DNA from 2 places in the Ruminococcus sp. RTP21358st1_G6_RTP21358_211008 genome. Region 1 is predicted to be linked to the other one. Evidence: riboswitches for the same ligand, from Rfam matches in the RefSeq annotation. Region 1 holds a riboswitch; the other holds the start of a gene.

Region 1 (5,512 bases):
TTCTGTTCAAGCGACTTGATTACTTTACCATAAGTTCAGTCATTTGTCAATAGTTAATTCAAATTTTCTGAAAACTATTTTATTTTTCAGTATTTCAGAAGCAATTCCTTGCGACAGCTTGTTTACTATACCACTGCCGTAAGGAATCGTCAAGCACTTTTTACAAAAAAATTTATATTTTTTTATAACATTATTTTCAAGATCCTTTTTCTTCAATCATTGACTTTCGCCCTCAGACATGATAGCGTCAATACATATAACAAATTCATTATTTTATACCCTTTCCCCAGTTTGGAGGTTTCTATGTATCAACAGCAATCACCAGCATTAAAAGAAACAAATCCTCATGGCTCCCAGGCTTTTCCCTGTGCTTTTTACCGTTTAAAACTAAGCGGACACGGAATCCTAGTCAAGCACCATTGGCACGAGGAGGTCGAGATTATTTACTTTCCCGGTGGAACCTTCACCTTAGATATTAATATGGAAACATTTGATGTATCTTCAGAATGTTTTTATTTTATTAATCCCGGCGAACTGCACAGCATACGTGCACGCTCAAAAGAAGTCTCCATGGAATACGCTGTCGTTTTCCAACCGGAACTGCTCTGCTCTCCTTTTTACGATACGGTTCAGACTCAGCTTGTCCAGCCATTGCAAAACGGACGTCTGATTTTTCCAAGATGTATTTCTGCAAACCATCCTGTTTTTCCTATTATAAAGGAGCAGTTCCAGAACATCACTAACGCATTTTACCGCTGCAGCTTTTCTGAACAATTGGAAGAGCTTCATGATTCCTTACATATAAATTTATTCCGCGCTTCTGGAAATGCCATTGTCGGCCTGGCAGATCAGCTTCTGATCAAGGCTTCCCTGTTAAATATTTTTGCAGATTTTTCCAATCGCCAGCTTTTTTCCCAGACTGAAAAATCTGATGACCACAGGGTCGAGACCATAAAAACCACAATCACTTACATCCGCGACCATTACCAGGAAAAAATTTATATCCGCGATCTGGCATCCCTGATCGGACTCAATGAGCAATACTTTTGCCGTTTTTTTAAAAAAGCAATCGGCATGTCTCCCATAGAATACCTGAATGAATATCGCATCCGCCAGGCAGTACGTTTATTAAAAGACAGCAGTCTTCCAGTGACCGAGATATGTCTGGACTGTGGTTATAACAATATGGGGAATTTTCTCAGAGAATTTCGCAAATATACAGGAACCACACCTCTGCAATATCGGAAACACAGCCAGGGGATTGAGAATCCTTCCTTATAAAACACGCTTGCCCCCCTATGTACGAAATGATTTTCCAAACAATCTCTGGTCAAAATTTCGTATTTTTTAATCAAATTAAGGGAAGTATTTTCTTTTTCATGTATGTATAATGTACTTAGTTCAAAGATAATCATTATATATAAGGAGACATAAATGAATAGCACGAAAAAAAAATGGTGGCAGGATAAAGTAGCCTATCAGATTTATCCGAAAAGCTTTTATGACACAAACGGTGATGGAATCGGCGATCTGCCGGGAATTATTGAGAAACTGGATTATTTAAAGGAGCTGGGGGTTGACATTGTCTGGCTTTCCCCCTGCTATCGCTCCCCTCTTGCCGACCAGGGATACGATATTTCCGATTATTACGACATTGACCCGCGATTCGGAACTATGGAGGATATGGACCGCCTTATCGCAGAAGCAAAGAAGCGGGACATGTATATTGTCATGGATCTGGTTGTAAACCACTGCTCTGATGAGCACGAATGGTTTAAAAAAGCCTGTAAAGATCCGGATGGAAAATACGGCCGTTTCTTCTATTTAAGAGACAAAGAAGATGGTAAGCTTCCTACTAACTGGCGCTCCTATTTCGGAGGTTCGGTATGGGAGGATCTGCCTGGCACCAACAAACAGTACCTTCATGTTTTTCATAAAAAGCAGCCTGACCTGAACTGGGAAAATCCAGAGCTCCGTGAGGAAGTATATAAAAATATTAACTGGTGGCTGGACAAGGGTCTTGGCGGTTTCCGCATTGATGCTATCATTAATATCAAAAAAGCTCTTCCTATGCATGATTATGAGCCTGATCGTGAGGACGGACTCTGCAGCATTAATAAAATGCTGGAGGAAGCTTCCGGAATCGGAGAATTTCTTGGAGAAATGCGTGACCGCACCTTCAAGCCTCACGATGCTTTTTCCGTAGGTGAGGTTTTCAACGCAAAAGACGAAGAGCTCCCGGATTTTATTGGAAACAATGGTTATTTTTCTTCTATGTTCGACTTTAACGAAACCATTTTCGGAGGTTCTGAGAAAGGCTGGTACGATTGCAAAGAAATCACACCTGACGACTACAAGCGCTGCTGTTTTGAGACACAGGCCAAAATGGGGGATTTCGGATTTGTTTCCAATATTATCGAGAATCATGACGAGCCTCGCGGTGTCAGTCACTATATTCCAGAAGGTGATTGCTGTGACACAAGCAAAAAAATGCTGGCGGCATTGAATTTCATGCTTCGTGGACTTCCCTTTATTTATCAGGGACAGGAGCTTGGCATGGAAAATATCCCGTTCAAATCTATTGACGAGGTAGATGATATTTCAACTCTGGATGAATATAAAGTTGCACTTGACGCCGGACTTACCCCGGAAGCAGCTTTGAAAGCTGTTGCCCGCCGCAGCCGCGACAATGCCCGTACCCCCATGCAGTGGACTGGTGAAGAAAATGCCGGATTTACAGCTGGTACACCGTGGCTTCGGGTAAATTCCAATTATACCGCAATTAATGTGGAAAAAGAGACGATTGATCCAAATTCCGTACTTAATTTCTATAAGAAACTGATCGCTCTTCGCAAGGATCCGGAATATAAAGAAACCGTTGTGTATGGTGCTCTGGAGCCATTTATGGAAGACCGGCATAATTTAATGGCATACTACCGTAAAGGAGATAAAACTTTACTTGTGGTTGGCAATTATCAGTGGGATGAGCAGGAAATTACACTTCCATCAGAATGCAAAAAGGTGCTGATCAATAACTACCCGGATATGGTTCTGGATGGAAATTCAGTTAAGCTGCATGGATATCAGGTGCTGGTTGTGGAGTTAGCGTAAACGATTTTCACGCTTGGTATTTATTGTATTCCAACACCTTATTGACAATTTTTCCCATTATTACTATAATAACAAAAGAACAGGGGAGCTTGTACACAGGCTGAGAGGAAATTGTGAATTTCGACCCTTTTACCTGATGCGGATAATGCCGCCGTAGGAAGTCATCATGGGTTTGATTTTTTTCGGAGACACCTCATTGGGGTGTCTCTTTTTTCATATGGCAGCAATGCAGCGTTCGGCTGGGGGCACCACTTTCGGACGCTATATAAAATTAATGCATACATAACAACAGTGCCGGTTTGTAAAAAGATTTTTTCACGTTATAACTCATAACTCGTGGAAACTGCTTCAAACAAGGCCAAGAGAAAGGAAGAAAATTATGAGAACAGCATTAACAATCGCTGGAAGTGACTCCAGCGGAGGCGCCGGTATCCAGGCTGATATCAAGACAATGATCAGCAATGGAGTATATGCCATGAGTGCGATTACCGCACTTACCGCACAGAATACTACCGGTGTAACAGGTATTATGGAAGCAACGCCAGAATTTCTGGCCGACCAGCTGGATAATATTTTTACAGATATTTATCCGGATGCAGTGAAGATTGGAATGGTATCTTCCAGCGCATTGATTGAAACCATTGCGAAAAAACTTCGCCAGTATGAAGCAAAGAACATTGTAGTAGACCCGGTTATGGTCGCTACAAGCGGAGCCAAGCTGATCAATGATGAAGCCATTGAAGCCCTTAAAAGTCAGCTTCTTCCAATGGCCACAGTCCTGACACCGAATATTCCGGAGGCAGAGGTTCTGTCCGGAATGAAAATAGAAACTGCCGAGGATATGATCAAAGCCGCTGCTGCCATCGGGGAGAAATACAGCTGTGCAGTGCTTTGCAAGGGTGGTCATCAGCTGAATGACGCCAATGACCTTCTGTGGCGCGAAGGCAATTACAAATGGTTCCAGGGAAAGCGGATCAACAATCCAAACACTCACGGAACAGGATGTACCTTATCCAGTGCCATTGCTTCTAATCTGGCAAAGGGATTTGACCTGGATACTTCCGTGGAGAGGGCAAAGAAATATATTTCCGGAGCACTTGCTGCTATGCTGGATCTTGGAAAAGGCAGTGGTCCTATGGATCACGGATTTGCAATAAAAAATGAATTCACACTGTCACATGACGAGATTACGGCAGAAGCCGCTGTCTTCACAAATGGGGAATCAGGCGTGTCAGCAAAACAAGCAGCCTCTGTCACTGCAGATTCTGAACTCTCAACCGTAAAACCGACACCAGATAAGGAGGCGAAATAACATGACCGAAAAACGTACTTCCATTTTTGAAAACGGCCTGATCTGGTTTGGCGCTGGTGTTTCCCTGGCGGAAATCCTCACTGGAACCTATTTTGCCTCACTTGGCTTTAGAAAAGGTCTTCTTGCCATTATCATCGGACATATTATTGGCTGTACCATGCTTTTCCTCGCCGGAGTAATTGGCGGAAAAACACGCCGCAGTGCAATGGAAACCGTAAAAATGAGCTTTGGGGAAAAAGGCGGGATTTTCTTCTCCTTCCTGAACGTACTTCAGCTGGTTGGCTGGACTGCCATTATGATCTACGACGGAGCTCTGGCCGCAAACGGTGTGTTACATACCGGAAGCTGGGTATGGTGTCTGGTAATCGGTGCACTGATCGTACTGTGGATTTTTATCGGCATCACAAACCTTGGAAAAATCAACACCATCGCTATGGCAGCACTTTTTATCCTTACACTGGTACTCTGCAAGCTCATCTTCTTTGATGGCGGGACTGCACTTGCCATTGGCGAGGAAGCCATGTCCTTTGGTGCTGCGGTTGAGCTTTCTGTTGCAATGCCACTGTCCTGGCTGCCGCTGATCAGTGATTATACCCGCGAGGCGAAGGAGCCAGTGAAAGCAACTGCTGTAAGCTCTATTGTTTACGGTCTTGTAAGCTGCTGGATGTATGTAATCGGTATGGGTGCAGCGATTTATACCGGTGAATCCGACATTGCTCAGATTATGGTGAAAGCCGGACTGGGAATTGCAGGCCTTCTGATCATTGTATTTTCCACTGTTACCACCACATTCCTGGATGCTTACTCCGCCGGAATTTCATCTGAATCTGTATTTTCCAAAATTAATGGAAAATATGCCGCAATTGCCGTAACCATCATCGGAACAATTGCTGCAATTGTATATCCAATGGACAACATTACCGATTTCCTGTACCTCATCGGTTCTGTATTTGCACCGATGATCGCCATTCAGATTGCAGACTTCTTCCTGCTGAAACGTGCTGACAGTCTGGGCGAATCGGTTGACATAACAAATGCGGTAATCTGGGTGATCGGATTTGTGCTGTACCGAATTTTAATGAGAATTGA
Region 2 (15,294 bases), on a different contig from region 1:
CTTCACCAAATCCGTGACTATACCTGTGAAATTGTAGATGAGATCAAGAACGGGGAGGGCACGTTCCGCCACGACAATCTTACCAACAAAGTATGTCCGCAGTGCGGCAAAAAACTTCTGGCTGTCAATGGAAAAAACAGCAAAATGCTGGTATGCCAGGACCGTGAGTGCGGCTACCGTGAAACGATTTCCCGCACTACCAATGCCCGTTGTCCGAAATGCCATAAACGTATGGAAATGTATGTGAAAGGTAAGGAAGAGACGTTTGTCTGCCAGTGTGGTTATAAGGAGAAGCTTTCCGCGTTCCAGGCAAGACGCCAGAAAGAGGGCGCAGGAGTAGGCAAGCGTGATGTGCAGAACTATCTGCGCAGGCAGCAGAAGGAGGCAAATGAGCCGGTGAATAATGCTTTTGCACAGGCATTGTCTGGAATTAAGCTGTAAATACAGAGGATAGATAATACGGAGATGCTGTTGATGGCAGCATGTTATATTACTGTTCACTGGCAATGTTCCGCGAGACGTTTTTTGTGAATATCGTTTACAGAAAAAACGGGAATCTCAGCGGGAAATCATGGGAATGCATGATTTCTGTGCATCGCGAAGTGAACCGTAACCTTGTTTGTCCACAAAAAAATAAAAGAAAGAGGAATTTGCATATGCGCCGAGAAGTATCTTTGGAAGAGATTTCCGACGGAAGACTTTATGAATTAAACGATATGGTAAAGGCAGACTGCCAGGATTGTGCAGGATGTCATGACTGCTGTGAGGGAATGGGGGATTCAGTTGTGCTGGATCCCATGGATGTGTACCGCCTGTGTACGAATCTGGGAAAAACACCGCAGGAACTGGTAAGCGCAGGGCTGATCCAGTTTGATGCCATGGATGGGAACATTCTGCCTCATCTTTGCATGAGTGGAAAAAACCAATGTTGTGTTTTCCTGAATGAACAGGGACGGTGCAGCATCCATGACTTCCGTCCTGGTTTCTGCAGACTTTTCCCATTGGGACGTTTCTATGAAAATGGAGGATTTAAGTATTTTCTGCAGATCCATGAATGTAAGAAGACAAGCCGGAGCAAGATCAAGGTAAAGAAATGGATCGACACTCCGGATCTTCGCCAGTATGAAAAGTTTGTAGCTGACTGGCATTATTTTTTGCTGGATGTGCAGGAGGTTCTTTATAATGCCACAGATGCCCAGCTGATCAAAAATCTGAATTTATATGTGGTGAATCGTTTTTATATGAAAACATATGAAGTGGGCAGAGATTTCTATGAGCAGTTTGAAGAAAGACTGACAGAAGGAAAGCAGCTGTTAAGTCTGGCATAATTGAATAGAAAAACTCCCGGAACACTTGAGCCTGTTTGAAAAATCTTACAGAAAGCTTTTTCAGACACGCTCTAGAGCGCCCGGGAGTCTTTTATTTTTAGATTGCAGTATTCCATTAGAAGCTTTGGGAGGGACTATGGTGTCTGCGCACTAAAAATCAGAAATATATATCAAATGTTAAGTGAAAATCAAATTGTTGAAAAGTAGTCCGTATAATAGAATACACGAATTTCTCCATTTTGGCAAGAGATTTTTTGTAAAAAACTAAGAAATGCCAAGATATATAAAAAATAAGATAGTTACTGGTCACAAAGTGAACAATAATACAAGACAATGCTGCATTATGAAACAGGCCAACTCATTCTGGACATTAGAGAAAAATGTTGTTATAGTAGATAAGAGAAATTAGAGAAATATATCCCTTTAAATACACAGGAAAGAGGAAAAAGCTATGCCAGTATTTGATTTCAGCGGTGCTTCTGCAAGTAAAGCGGAGGCAAAGTGTACTTACACAACATTTCACAGCAGCCATACGAAGCCTTCACCGGAGCAGCCGATCATGGTGCTTGACAATAAAGAGAGACAGTGGAAACATCATTCCTGCGGTGTGTTTACCAATCCGGTAAACCGTACTGCTTTTGATTTTAAGGAAGAAGACGGTAACCATACAGCAGATGTGGTGAAAATTGATTCCAGATTTACCAGTCTTTTGAAATGGCTGGGAGACAGCAGGATCAATGTACGTTTGTCTGGTACTAACAGGGAGGACGGATATGCGGTATACCGCATTCGCGAAACTGCTTTTGGCGGCGGCACAAAGCTTTCTGCAGAGGATGGCTTTCTGCAGTTTATGATTGAGAGACTTCTGGAGAGTAATGCACCTGCTGAGGCAGAAGAGGATGAGGAACAGGAGGAAAACGGTGATGAGATGAAGCTTACCAGCATTCAGAGTATTACCGATTTTATGACCTGCGCAGGCAAAACACTGCCGGATAATATCAGACTCTGGACCAGAAGAAATCTGGCAGTGGCAAGATCCAGTGAAGTTTCCCAGGAAGAGCGCCATCATGCACAGAGGGCTCTTTCTATTATGTTGAATATCCAGTGGAAGAACAATTATTTTGAAGCAATCGATCCTGTTGAGGCAAGGAGAATCCTGGATGAAGAGCTTTATGGAATGGAGCGTGTGAAACAACGTATTATCGAGACGATTATCCAGATCAACCGTACACATACCCTTCCGGCCTACGGACTTCTTCTGATCGGACCTGCCGGTACTGGCAAATCCCAGATAGCCTATGCAGTTGCAAGAATCCTGAAACTTCCGTGGACTACGCTGGACATGAGCTCAATTAACGACTCTAAGCAGCTTACCGGAAGCCCCCGTATTTACGCAAATGCAAAGCCCGGAATTATTATGGAGGCATTTTCCATGGCTGGTGCCTCTAATCTGGTATTTATTATTAACGAGCTTGATAAGGCAAATTCCGGCAAAGGAAATGGAAATCCGGCAGACGTACTTCTTACCCTTCTGGACAATCTTGGATTTACAGATAACTATATGGAGTGTATGATCCCAACTGGCGGTGTTTATCCAATTGCTACTGCAAATGACCGTGACCAGATCAGTGCACCGCTGATGTCCAGATTCGCAGTAATTGATATTCCGGATTATACAGCTGAGGAGAAGAAAGTAATCTTTTCCAGATTCTCTCTTCCGAAAGTTCTTAAGAGAATGCATATGGAAGAGAGTGAGTGCATTATCACAGAGGGGGCGCTGGAGGCAATCATCCAGCGTTATTCCAATACTTCAGGTATTCGTGATCTGGAGCAGGCAGCAGAGCACATTGCGGCAAATGCACTGTATCAGATCGAGGTCAACCATGTAGAGAAGGTAGAGTATACCAGAGAGATGGTGGAGGAACTTCTGAAATAGAAAAGATGAATTATTATATTCGATAACAATATTCGCAAAATAATCATAATATAAAAATATACAAGAGAAACATATAACAGGAGTGATAAAAATTGGAATTCTGGGACATCTATGATATTAACAAGAAACCTACAGGCCGCACCATGAAGCGAAACGACTGGTGCTTAAAAGACGGGGAATACCATCTCACCGTACTTGGAGTAGTGGCAAGACCAGATGGTACGTTTCTCATTACCAAACGTGTGATGACAAAAGCCTGGGCACCAGGCTGGTGGGAAGTTTCCGGCGGTGCAGCACAGGCAGGGGAATCTTCTTATGATGCTGTACTCCGCGAAGTGAAAGAGGAGACAGGCCTTGATGTAAGCGGTGCGCAGGGCGGCTATCTTTTTACTTACAAAAGAGAGAATCCAGGGGAGGGAGACAACTATTTCGTAGATGTTTACCGCTTTGTGATGGATGTGAAAGAAGAAGATCTACACCTTCAGGAAGAAGAGACAGACGGCCACATGTTTGCCACTCTGAATCAGATCAAGGAATTTGCAGCCCAGGGAAAATTCCTGCACTATGACAGTATTCAGGCTGCCTTTGAGAATCTGTAGATTTATTATATATTCTGCAGGAAATAACTGTGATATGCAGGGAGATTTTTTTTACGAATTCTGATGAAATGGGAATATTAATTAGAGCGTGCTGGTCAGACTGCGAGCAGTACAATTCTGTTAAGGGTATGTAAAATATAATTGAGATAAAAATAGTTTCTTGTAATTTGAAGAAAGGTGTATTATAATAAGCAACGAAATCTGAATAAAGACCAGGGGAGTTTCAATTGAGAAGCTGAGAGTAAGGTAGTCCTTAGACCCTTTTAACCTGTTGGATCATGCCAGTGTAGGAAGTGTTTAACGATGTAATTAGGAGCATTTGTCTGGATGGCAGGTGCTCTTTTTTCATACTGACTGACAGAGCCTGTTCAGTTCCGTCACAGTTTCAAGAATGGTTCTTATTCGATTTTTAACGCAAAGTCCTGTTTATGGGACAGAAAATAGGAGGAAAAGAAAATGAACGCAAGTGTAGCAATTCAGGTACTGCCAAATGTACAGGATGAAGAGGAAGTTATCCGCATTGTAGACGAGGTGATCGCCTACATCAGATCCACTGGTCTGAACTATTATGTAGGACCATTTGAGACCACCATTGAAGGTGATTACGACCAGCTGATGGATATTGTAAAAGAGTGTCAGCATGTAGCTGAGCGCGCAGGCTGCAAGGCTATGAGCGTATATGTTAAAATTGCATATAAACCAGAAGGGGATGTACTTACCATTGAAAAGAAAGTTACCAAACATCACCAGTAAGATACCTCCAATTGCAGCCATGGCCGTGATTCTGCTTGGCTGGGAAGTGGTAAGCATTTCGGGAATTGTTCCCTCCTACATGCTTCCATCTCCGGTAGCAGTGCTGACAGCCCTGTTTGGCGATCTGCCAACCATACTTTTCCATGCGAAATTCACTTTGCTGGAATCCTTTTACGGACTTCTCATTGGAATCGCGCTGGCATTTGTGTTTGCAACTATGATGGATCGGTTCCGTGTAATGGATCAGGCATTTTATCCGATCATGATCATTACGCAGACCATACCGACCATTGCCATTGCGCCAATTCTGGTGCTTTGGATGGGATTTGGAATGGCACCGAAGATCACTCTGGTTGTGATCACCACTTTTTTCCCAATTACAATCGGACTGCTGGATGGATATAAAAGTGTGGATCCGGATGCCATTCGTCTGATGAAGGCCATGGGAGCCAGCCGGGCACAGATTTTCCGCCATGTGAAATTTCCAGGTGCTTTGCCCCAGTTTTTTTCCGGGCTGAAAATATCTGCTTCCTATGCAGTTGTAGGAGCAGTTGTTTCTGAGTGGCTGGGTGGATTTAACGGACTTGGTGTTTATATGACCCGTGTAAAAAAAGCATATTCTTTTGATAAAATGTTTGCAGTCATTATCTTCATTGTGATCATCAGCCTTTTACTTCTTCTGGCAGTAAATATTGTCAGCCGGATCACAATGCCATGGCTGCAGGTAGAAAAGGAGAAAAATAATGAATAAGAATCTGAAAAAAGTAATCGCACCAGTTGCAGCGGCAGCTATGGTGCTTGCAGTTCCTACAGGTGTATACGCAGAAGATGGTGCACAGGAGAAAATCACATTCTGCCTGGACTGGACACCGAATACCAACCACACCGGACTTTATGTAGCACAGGCAAAAGGCTACTACGAAGAAGCTGGTCTTGATGTAGAAATCGTTCAGCCACCGGAAAATGGTGCAGCCCTTATGTGCGCAGCAGGTCAGGCTCAGTTTGCAATCGAAGCCCAGGATACCATGGCTGCTTCCCTTGCACTTGACGAGCCTCTTGGAATCACAGCAGTTGCAGGAATCATTCAGCACAACACCTCCGGAATCCTTTCCCGAAAAGGTGACGGAATTGACAAACCAGCCGGACTTACCGGAAAAACCTATTCCACATGGGATTCCCCAATCGAGCTTGCTATGCTGGAAAATGTTGTAAATGGTGACGGTGGAGATTTCAGCCAGGTTACCCTGATCCCTAATGATATTACAGATGAGCCTGCAGCACTTGCTGCCAAGCAGACGGATGCCATCTGGGTATTCCAGGGCTGGGGCGGAATCAATGCTGACGTAGAAGGTGTAGACTGCGACTATTTTGCATTCTCTGATATCAATCCTGTATTTGACTACTACACACCGGTTATCATTGCAAATAACGACTATCTTGCTGAGAATCCGGATCAGGCGAAAGCATTTATGGAAGCAACTGCAAAGGGATATGAGTTTGCAGCAGAGAATCCGGATGAGGCAGCACAGATCCTCATTGACGGCGATAATACAGGCTCTCTGAAGGATGCTGAAGATCTTGTAAAGAAGAGCCAGGAATTCCTTTCCACAAAATACATTGACGATGCAGAAAGCTGGGGCGTAATTGATGCAGACAGATGGAATGCATTCTACAAATGGCTGTATGAGAACCAGCTTTGCGACAAGGATCTTACTGGAGTCGGATTTTCTAACGAGTATCTTCCACAGTAAGGAATGAAAGAGAAAGAAATTAACGCATAGAGCTATTCTGTCAGGCAAATTTACCCCAATTATTGCGGAAAATGGAACTGGTTATGGAAGTAGCGCTGTGTATAAGGAACGAATATGTCATCAGAACAAAATAAAGTAATTTTACGAGCAGAACATATTTCAAAAACATACGGTGAAAAAAAAGTTTTGGAGGACATTTCCATTCATCTGGAGCAGGGTGAGCTGGTTTCCCTTCTGGGAGTCAGCGGTTCCGGAAAGACCACATTGTTCAATGTGCTTTCCGGTATTATCCCGCCTGATGAAGGAAAGGTCTATCTGAAAGATCAGGATGTGACTTCCACACCTGGAAGCATCAGCTACATGCTGCAGAAGGATCTTCTCCTTCCTCACAAGAAAGTGATCGACAATGTAGCACTTCCCCTTGTACTGAAAGGCGTGAAGAAAGCAGAAGCCAGGGAAAAGGCCAATCCGCTTTTTGCAGAATTTGGTCTGGAAGGCACCCAGTATCAGTATCCAAGCCAGCTGTCCGGCGGTATGCGACAGCGTGCGGCTTTGCTTCGAACTTATTTAAGTTCCAGCGGAGTTGCCCTTCTGGATGAGCCTTTCAGTGCCTTGGACACGCTGACCAAGGCCAGTGTGCATAAGTGGTATCTGGAGGTTATGCAGCATATTGATCTGTCCACCTTGTTTATCACCCATGATATTGACGAGGCCATTCTTTTGTCCGACAGGATTTACATCCTGAACGGAACTCCGGGAACCATCAAAGATGAGATCGTGATCCAGGAGAGAAAACCAAGGGCAGCGGATTTTGCATTGTCAGAAGAATTTTTGGAATATAAGAGACAGATTATCAGCAAGCTGTAGTTTTTCGGTTGATGAAAATAAAACTTCCCGGCAGGTTTCATACTACCTGAGTTTGAGCGCTCAGAAGCAGAAGCCTGCCGGGACTTTTTATGTAAAATATCCAGTTGACGTGCTATTGTGAAGCCGGCACAAAAATGGTACTATTAGTACTATAACGAAGAAGGAGAAAAATGTAGGATGAGGAAAAATGAAAAAAGAAATGGAAAAGCACTGCTTCCTATAGTAGTGTTTGTTGTTTTGTATCTGGGGCTTGGCATATTATTTGAGTATGGTCTGGATATCGAGATGGGATTTTATAAAATTCCCGTTGTCGTTATATTTCTGGTTGCATTACTTGTTGCCTGTATACAGAACCGCGAGCTTAAATTGGATGATAAGCTGGAAGTTATGGGGATGGGAATCAGTGATCCTAACATTATTACAATGATCATAATTTTTATGCTGTCAGGTATTTTTGTAGGTATAGTCGGAAGAACATCTGCAAACAGTGTTGCATATTTTATTTTGTCACTGGTTCCGCCTCAGTTTGCAGTTGTTGTGCTTTTTGTGGTCAGCTGTTTTGTTTCTCTTGCAATGGGTACCTCTGTAGGAACAATTACGCTGATCGTTCCAATTGGAGTTGCAGTGGCAAGAGTATCCGGATTTGCACTGCCGGTTTGTATTGGTTCCGTCATGAGCGGCGCCATGTTTGGAGATAATCTGTCATTTATATCAGACACAACCATTGCTGCATGTAATGGACAAGGCTGTGAAATGAAAGATAAATTTAAGGAGAATTTCTTTATTGCACTGCCAGCTGCTATTGCCAGCATTATTATTCTGCTGGTTTTGTCTGTTAAAAATTATAATGGTGGATTCATCGAAGAAAAATATGATTTAATACAGATCATTCCTTATATTCTGGTTCTTATAGGTGGAATCATCGGATTTAATGTATTTTTCGTGCTGATTACAGGTATTCTAAGTGGCTCAGTTATTATGATTGCAACAGGAATGATAGCACCCACAGACCTGATCGGAAATATGGGAACCGGTGCTGCCGGGATGTTTGAAACCAGTATGGTTGCGATTCTGGTAGCTGCAATCTGTGCCCTGATCAAGGAGTATGGTGGATTTTCCGCTTTATTATACTGGATAAAGAAAGTGTTTAAAGGAAAAAAAGGCGGGCTCCTGGGAATGGGACTGTTAGTTGGGCTAATGGATATTGCAACTGCCAATAATACAGTTGCGATCGTTATGGCGAACCCGATTGCAAAAGAAATGTCAAAGGATTACGGTATCAGCGCCAGAAAAGCTGCTTCTATCCTGGATACATTTTCCTGTATTTTTCAGGGTATTTTACCGTACGGAGCGCAAATGCTGGTTGCTGTTTCTGCTGCAGCCAGTTTAGGAGAAGTGGTCAGTGCATTTGATATACTTCCAATGCTGCTGTATCCTTATATGCTGCTGCTTAGTTCACTTGCTTTTATATTTACCATGAAAGTTCCGGATGGCAGACAGTGAATGGAGAAGCCTAAGCCTGTGCTCACACATACCTATCTGCTCTGCAGAATTGAGGAAGCGTATGAGCTCTTTGAAAATAAGAGAGATGGCGTAATTAAAGTGGCTGTGGAATGCTGAATAAAATCCGCAATCTGCACGCCCACTTTGCGGTATATTCTACCCGAATTCGGTTGCTGCCCGCTATGGCGCCCTCATCCGGATAAAATCTTCCACAAATTGTGACGCACATCTTGCAGAAAGCCTTTTTCAAACACTTGCAAGTAAATTATTACCTATAAAACAGTAATAAATTCTGTGAAAATTGTGCAATAGTAATGATTCGTATATTGTGAAGCGGGCACAAAAATGATACTATCATTATATAAAGAAGCAGGAGGTAAGTACGTGATGAAGAAACTTACAACAGCAAAAATATGGCAGTTTGCAGCAGGTCAGTTTGGATGGGCAATGTTGTCCGGAATCATTTCAAACTGGCTTGTGTATTTTTATCAGCCAGATGAAACCGCCATCAGCCAGGGGCAGAACGTATTTATTCCACAGGGACTGGTGGTGCTTGGCATTTTCACTATTATCGGAGGAATCACAGCCTTCGGGAGAATTTTTGATGCTTTTACAGATCCTATGATCGCGTCCTGGTCGGACCGGTGTACAGCCAAAGATGGACGGCGAATTCCATTCCTGAAATGGGCGTCCTTGCCTCTGGCACTTTCCACAGTGCTGGTGTTCTGGTCCCCGATCAATGAGAAAAGCTGGCTCAATGCAGCGTTTTTGCTGGTGATGGTTCTGGCCTATTACCTTTCCATAACAGCTTATTGTACACCGTATAATGCCTTGATCCCGGAGCTTGGACATACCCAGCAGGAGCGGCTTAACATTTCTACGGTGATTTCCTTTACATTCATTGCAGGAACTGCAGTTGCATACCTGGCACCAACTATCTGGGGTGCATTTATCCCGGCATTTGGACGTGTTGGCGCCATCCGTGTCACCTTCACGCTGATGGCAGTGGTGGCATTTATCTGCATGCTGATACCGGTATTTTGCATTCGGGAAAAGGATTACGTGGACACAGTTCCAGCAAAAGAGTCTGCTTTTCGTTCCCTGACTGCTACGTTTAAGAATGGAGAATTTTGTAAATTTGTGGGCTCCGATATTTTTTACTGGATCGCCCTTACCATGTTTCAGACAGGTCTGCCTTTCTTTGTGACCAGCCTTCTGAAGCTGCCGGAGACGATGACAACCCTGTATTTTGTGGGGATGACAGCATTGTCTTTGGTATTTTACATTCCGGTAAATAAGCTTACCCCGAAACTGGGTAAGAAAAAGATGATTCTATTTGCATTTGCTGTATTCAGTTTGGCTTATTTCTATACAGGATTTATGGGAAAAATGAGCTTTATTCCGGAAACCGTACAGGGATTGATCCTGACGGTGGTGGCAGCGCTGCCGATGGCGATTTTCGGAATTTTGCCCCAGGCGGTTGTGGCAGATATCGCCCAGAGTGATTCCATCACATCCGGAAGCAACAGGGAAGGAATGTTTTATGCGGCAAGAACCTTTGCATTCAAACTGGGCCAGAGTCTTTCCATGCTGATCTTTACTGCTGTTTCTACGATTGGAGCAGGAGAGGGAACTGGTTATAGAATCGCAGCCTTTGGCGCAGCGGTGTTTTGTATGGTGGGCGGAATTATTCTGGTGTTTTATAATGAGAAGAAGATTAATGGGATTATTGGGGGATAGTAATAAAGTATTAAGACTCTCGTAAATTGTAACACATGTCGCAGTACACCTTTTTCAAAGATACTTTTGAATGAGTTGTGTTATCAGGAATGTGTGAATCGTGATGATTGTTTTTTATGATTTTATAAGCTGCTTGTAAGGGGAGTTTTGAAATGAAAATAATACAGGAAAACGAATATTTAGATGCTGTGAAAAATGAGGTGGAACCTTATTTAAAGGCTCATTGCCGGGATGGGTACATTCCGGGAGCAGAAGACATTTACCATGAGAAAAATGGAATTATAGGAAAAATCCATGTGAAACGTTATCTGGCAGATGATCCAAAAGGGGTGGTGGTAATCAGCCACGGCTTCACAGAAGGTGCGCCAAAATATGAGGAGATGATTTACTATTTTTTACAGGCTGGTTATCATGTATACATGCCAGAACATATGGGACACGGCCAAAGCTACCGCCTGACAGCAGATTTCTCATTGGTACATATTGATATCTGGAAACGTTACGTGCGTGATTTTCTAAAAATCTGTCATAAAATCAAAAAGGCACATCCAGACCTGCCCCTGAACCTTTTTGCCCACTCCATGGGCGGTGCAATCGGTGCAATCGCCGCAGCCTGGGAACCCACTCTTTTTCATAAAGTGATATTAAGCTCGCCTATGATCAAACCGCTCACCGGAGGTGTGCCCTGGCCGTTGACCGTACTGATCGCCCATGCAGAATGCTTTTGGGGAAAGGAAGAGTCCTATGTCTTAGGCCAGAAACCTTACGACGGAACCGACACCTTCCAAACCAGCGCCGGCACCTCTGAACCTAAATTTATAAGGTACAACGACCTGAGAAAAGAAAAACAGTTTCTCCAGACCTGTGCACCATCCTGTGGCTGGCTGAAAGCCTCCATAAAAATGAGCTGGTATTTAAGATACCACGGCTGGAAGATGCTCCAGTCCCCACTCCTTATTTTTCAGGCCGAAAAAGACGATTTCGTATCCGTCCGCGCACTTCAGAAATTCGCAGCAAAAGTCAAGAAGCGCGGTGTTGCCCCTTGCGAGTATGTTTACATGCCTGGGACGAAGCATGAGATATATTGTGGCGGGGATGAGACGATGGAAGTATATTGGGATAAAATAGAAAAGTTTTTGGAAGAAAAATAAGTTTGGCGTTGCCTATAAACGAAAATTAGTCTCCTTAATCAAATATAAAAAATCTGGTTGAGGAGAAAGTTTTGCTTATAAAGTAAATAAAAATGTTAAGCTTATAAAGTAAATAAAAATTGACAAAACAGCGTGCTTTTGTTAATTTTTATGAACATAAAAAATCAATAATTATAAGAAAGAAGTTTATCAGCGTAGGAAACTCTACTTTGCGTAGGTACTCAAAAAGTCAAATTTGTTATAGAATCTGCACATGGAGGTAGATATTATGAACCAATATGTTACAAGAACCATAATTAAAGAATTACGTGAAAGAAACAAAATGACACAATTACAGCTTGCTGATAAGCTGGGAGTCACAGACAAAACAATTTCCAAATGGGAAACTGGAAAAGGCTATCCGGATATTACGCTGCTGGAGCCAATTGCAGACGCTTTTTCCATATCTGTCACAGAACTGATCTCTGGCAGTACCGTGAGTAATGCAAATGTGTCAGCCAACATGCTCCGCTCAAAATTTTACGTCTACCCTGTATGCGGCAATGTGATCCATACCATGGGCGAAGCTGTCATACATTGCCACGGCGTGCAGTTGGCGCCCGCGGTCCCAGAAGAAACTGACGAGAATCATAAAATTTTTATCGAAAAAGTAGAAGCCGAATACTTCGTCTGCATTGATCATGATATGACGAAAAAACATTACATTTCCTTTATCGCAGCTGCATCCTCAGACCGCATGCAAATGGTTAAACTCTACCCAGAAGGAAATGCTGAAGCTAGGTTTAAAATCAACGGTGTGAAGAGAATTTTCTTCTACTGTAACAAAGACGGGCTTTTTTCAATAAATGTGGTGAAAGGACTAGACGACAGGGAGAAGTCCTATGATGATGTGGAAGAACGACGGGAACTGGAGAAAGTAGCAGGGATATTGTTTAGGTAAGGGAAAAAGAAACAAGTAAGTTACTGCTTATTGTTAACGTTCTGAGAAGCGTTTTAGGTGAATAAAGTTCACAGTAAAAACGAGAATTTCGGCGCAGAATCATGTGAATGAACTTCTATGCTTTGCGAAGCGTGCTGCTGATCAAGAGCGAATAGTAACTTGTGAATTGAAATTGAGAGGTTGTATATTAATGAAAGAATATACAATCTCTTTTTTGTATGTTACTATTAATGAAAATAGATTGATATTCATTCCATAAAATATCATCAGATCGGGGAACAACAAATGAACTATAAGAATGTAAAAATAGATAAAACGGCAAAAATTGCGAAGCAGTCCGTAATCATCGGTGATGTAACAATCGGCCGTGACAGCTGTGTGCTATACTACAGTGTAATCCGCGGAGATGACGCGCCAATCGTAATCGGTGAGGAAACCAACATCCAGGAAAACTGCACAGTCCACGTCAGCCGAGACCTGCCAGTCCACATTGGAAACAATGTCACAATAGGCCACAATGCCGTAATTCACAGCTGTACAATCGGCGACCGCACTTTAATCGGAATGGGCGCCATAATCCTTGACGGAGCCAAAATCGGCAGCGACTGCATCATCGGCGCCGGAAGCCTTGTCACCAAAAACACCATCATCCCAGACGGCTCCCTGGTAATGGGAAGCCCTGCGAAGATTAAGAGAAATCTTACGTGGGAAGAGAAGATTGGGATTGTGGAGAATAGTAAGGAATATGTGAGTGTGGCGGAAGAAATGTGGAAGCAGGGAGTGTTATAAACAAATTAATATTGCGAGATGTATGTGGTCACATCTCGCAATAATGAAACTATTGATTTTCTTTATCTATAAATTTTTTATAGTGTATACGCATATATGATTTCATGCATTCGCCCATAGAAAGCTGTGTTGATTCTGAAATACTTAGTGCTTTTCGCTGTTCATTGTCAATTGATTCTGAGATACATATATTTCCAGTATCAGGATTAAATGATATTAGGTGGCGGTCAAATAAAGCATCATGATTAGCACATAAAAGTAAACCGTTATTTGCATCTATACGTTCTTCTCTGGAAGATTCAGACCATTCTTTAATGTGACTTGCACGTAATACCGATGTTGTGGAAATATTGCAAAGGTTGCAGTAATGACGTTCAAGAAGAAGTAGTCTTCGAAAGGAGCCTTGTGAAACGCGTGTTTTTACAATTCTTTCAATATCTGTTCCAGCATTCGGGGTATTATTAAGGGTATTTTGCAATGCAATTGTTTTAGCATCGTCATACATGACATCTTTTGAAATGATTTGATGTTGTAATTGAATTGCTAATGCTGAATTATATGAAGGATTTAGTACTGCAAAGTTTATATTATGAGAACCATGTGTGTCAGTAATAGAATATAGGTGATTGCACAACTCTGAGGGGATGAGTATGGCAAGGTAGCGCAAATAATCATATCTCAGCATGACAAGAGCATCGTCCTGGAAGGCATATCTTTGGAGTAAAGTAAAGGATTCTTTCGAATCTGGTATATTAATCTGAACTTGCGTGCCCTTGTGTCCGTATTTTTTGTATGCAGAACTGTGAAGGGTTAAATCCCAATTTGATAGATAAGGTGGCACATCAATTGAATGGCGAAAAAAATATGTGTTTCCATCTGAAGAGAGACGGCTTAAAGGATTGTTGATAGCACAAAGATAGCTCAAATTATTATCATATAAATCTATGTCAATACTCTGAGGAGGAGTTGTAGTATTACTCAGACCTTCAAAGAAAAATAATTTCGCCTGTTCTCCTGTGACATCTATATGTGTCTGGTTGACTTTTAGAATAGTATTATTGGCGCTGATTCTTCGTTTCTCTTTTATAATATTCTGATTGGAAAGCTTCTTCACAAATACACCCTGGAAAACATCTGGATTAAGTGGAGTATCTGGAATATGTATATAATTTAGAAAATTATTTAATAGGTCAATAATTAATTTATACATGTGCATATATTCCCTTCTTTAATTTTGTATATATTATAGCAAACAAGATGAAAAGTGTATACAGAAAATTATATAAAAGAATCTATTTACACCCTGATAAAAACATTATATAATACCTATATTAAATGGAGGAAATTTTAATGACGAATATAAAGAAAAATAATTGCGGAAGACCTGCAGGAAGAATAAAAACTGCAAAAATAGAAATATCAATTGAACCGACAGTAAAAGATGAATTTATGACATTATTGCGTAAAGAAGGAAAAACTGCTTCTGTAGAAATTGGGTTATGGATCAGAGAGTACATAAAAAATAATAAGCTTGGGGAGGAAGAATAGATGAATGTTGTATCACTCTTCAGCGGACTTGGAGGACTTGATAAAGGTTTTGCAGATACCGGTTATAATATTGTCTGGGCAAATGATTTTGATAAGTACGCGGTACAGACATATAAGGCTAATTTTGGTGATCATATTGTTTTAGGAGATATAAATGAAATTCCATTAGAAATTATACCAGACTGTGATATTCTTATAGGGGGATTTCCCTGCCAGCCCTTTAGTATGATGGGACAACAAAAAGGTTTTGAGGACACAAGAGGAACCTTGTTTTTTAGAATAGCAGAAATAGTGGATGATAAAATTAAAAGAGGAAAGAAGCCGAAAGCGATTATTCTTGAAAATGTCCGCTCTTTACGGACTCATAATAATGGAAAAACATATAAAGA

What was found. A riboswitch is a leader RNA that binds a small molecule or an ion and turns the genes downstream of it on or off. The one in region 1 is predicted to bind thiamine pyrophosphate.
Positions count from the first base shown of each region.
Region 2: another riboswitch for thiamine pyrophosphate. It lies ahead of AB5Z12_RS17670 (thiamine-binding protein); the one in region 1 lies ahead of thiD (bifunctional hydroxymethylpyrimidine kinase/phosphomethylpyrimidine kinase).

Region 1 is NZ_JBDGDM010000091.1:330-5,841, reverse strand. Features, by position in the region: gene AB5Z12_RS20510 (AraC family transcriptional regulator) at 304-1,281, shown strand; gene AB5Z12_RS20505 (alpha-glucosidase) at 1,435-3,111, shown strand; TPP riboswitch at 3,183-3,288, shown strand; partial or broken gene thiD (bifunctional hydroxymethylpyrimidine kinase/phosphomethylpyrimidine kinase) at 3,491-4,279, shown strand; gene cytX (putative hydroxymethylpyrimidine transporter CytX) at 4,425-5,512, shown strand, end outside.
Region 2 is NZ_JBDGDM010000056.1:13,349-28,642, reverse strand. Features, by position in the region: partial or broken gene AB5Z12_RS17690 (DNA topoisomerase) at 1-441, shown strand, start outside; gene AB5Z12_RS17685 (YkgJ family cysteine cluster protein) at 657-1,328, shown strand; gene AB5Z12_RS17680 (AAA family ATPase) at 1,780-3,264, shown strand; gene AB5Z12_RS17675 (NUDIX domain-containing protein) at 3,357-3,863, shown strand; TPP riboswitch at 4,068-4,174, shown strand; gene AB5Z12_RS17670 (thiamine-binding protein) at 4,320-4,616, shown strand; gene AB5Z12_RS17665 (ABC transporter permease) at 4,585-5,367, shown strand; gene AB5Z12_RS17660 (ABC transporter substrate-binding protein) at 5,360-6,367, shown strand; gene AB5Z12_RS17655 (ABC transporter ATP-binding protein) at 6,482-7,234, shown strand; gene AB5Z12_RS17650 (Na+/H+ antiporter NhaC family protein) at 7,412-8,737, shown strand; gene AB5Z12_RS17645 (DUF6783 domain-containing protein) at 8,832-8,966, opposite strand; gene AB5Z12_RS17640 (DUF6783 domain-containing protein) at 8,931-9,023, shown strand; gene AB5Z12_RS17635 (MFS transporter) at 9,125-10,477, shown strand; gene AB5Z12_RS17630 (alpha/beta fold hydrolase) at 10,630-11,628, shown strand; gene AB5Z12_RS17625 (helix-turn-helix domain-containing protein) at 11,897-12,568, shown strand; gene AB5Z12_RS17620 (gamma carbonic anhydrase family protein) at 12,854-13,357, shown strand; gene AB5Z12_RS17615 (HNH endonuclease) at 13,407-14,567, opposite strand; gene AB5Z12_RS17610 (antitoxin) at 14,708-14,905, shown strand; gene AB5Z12_RS17605 (DNA cytosine methyltransferase) at 14,906-15,294, shown strand, end outside.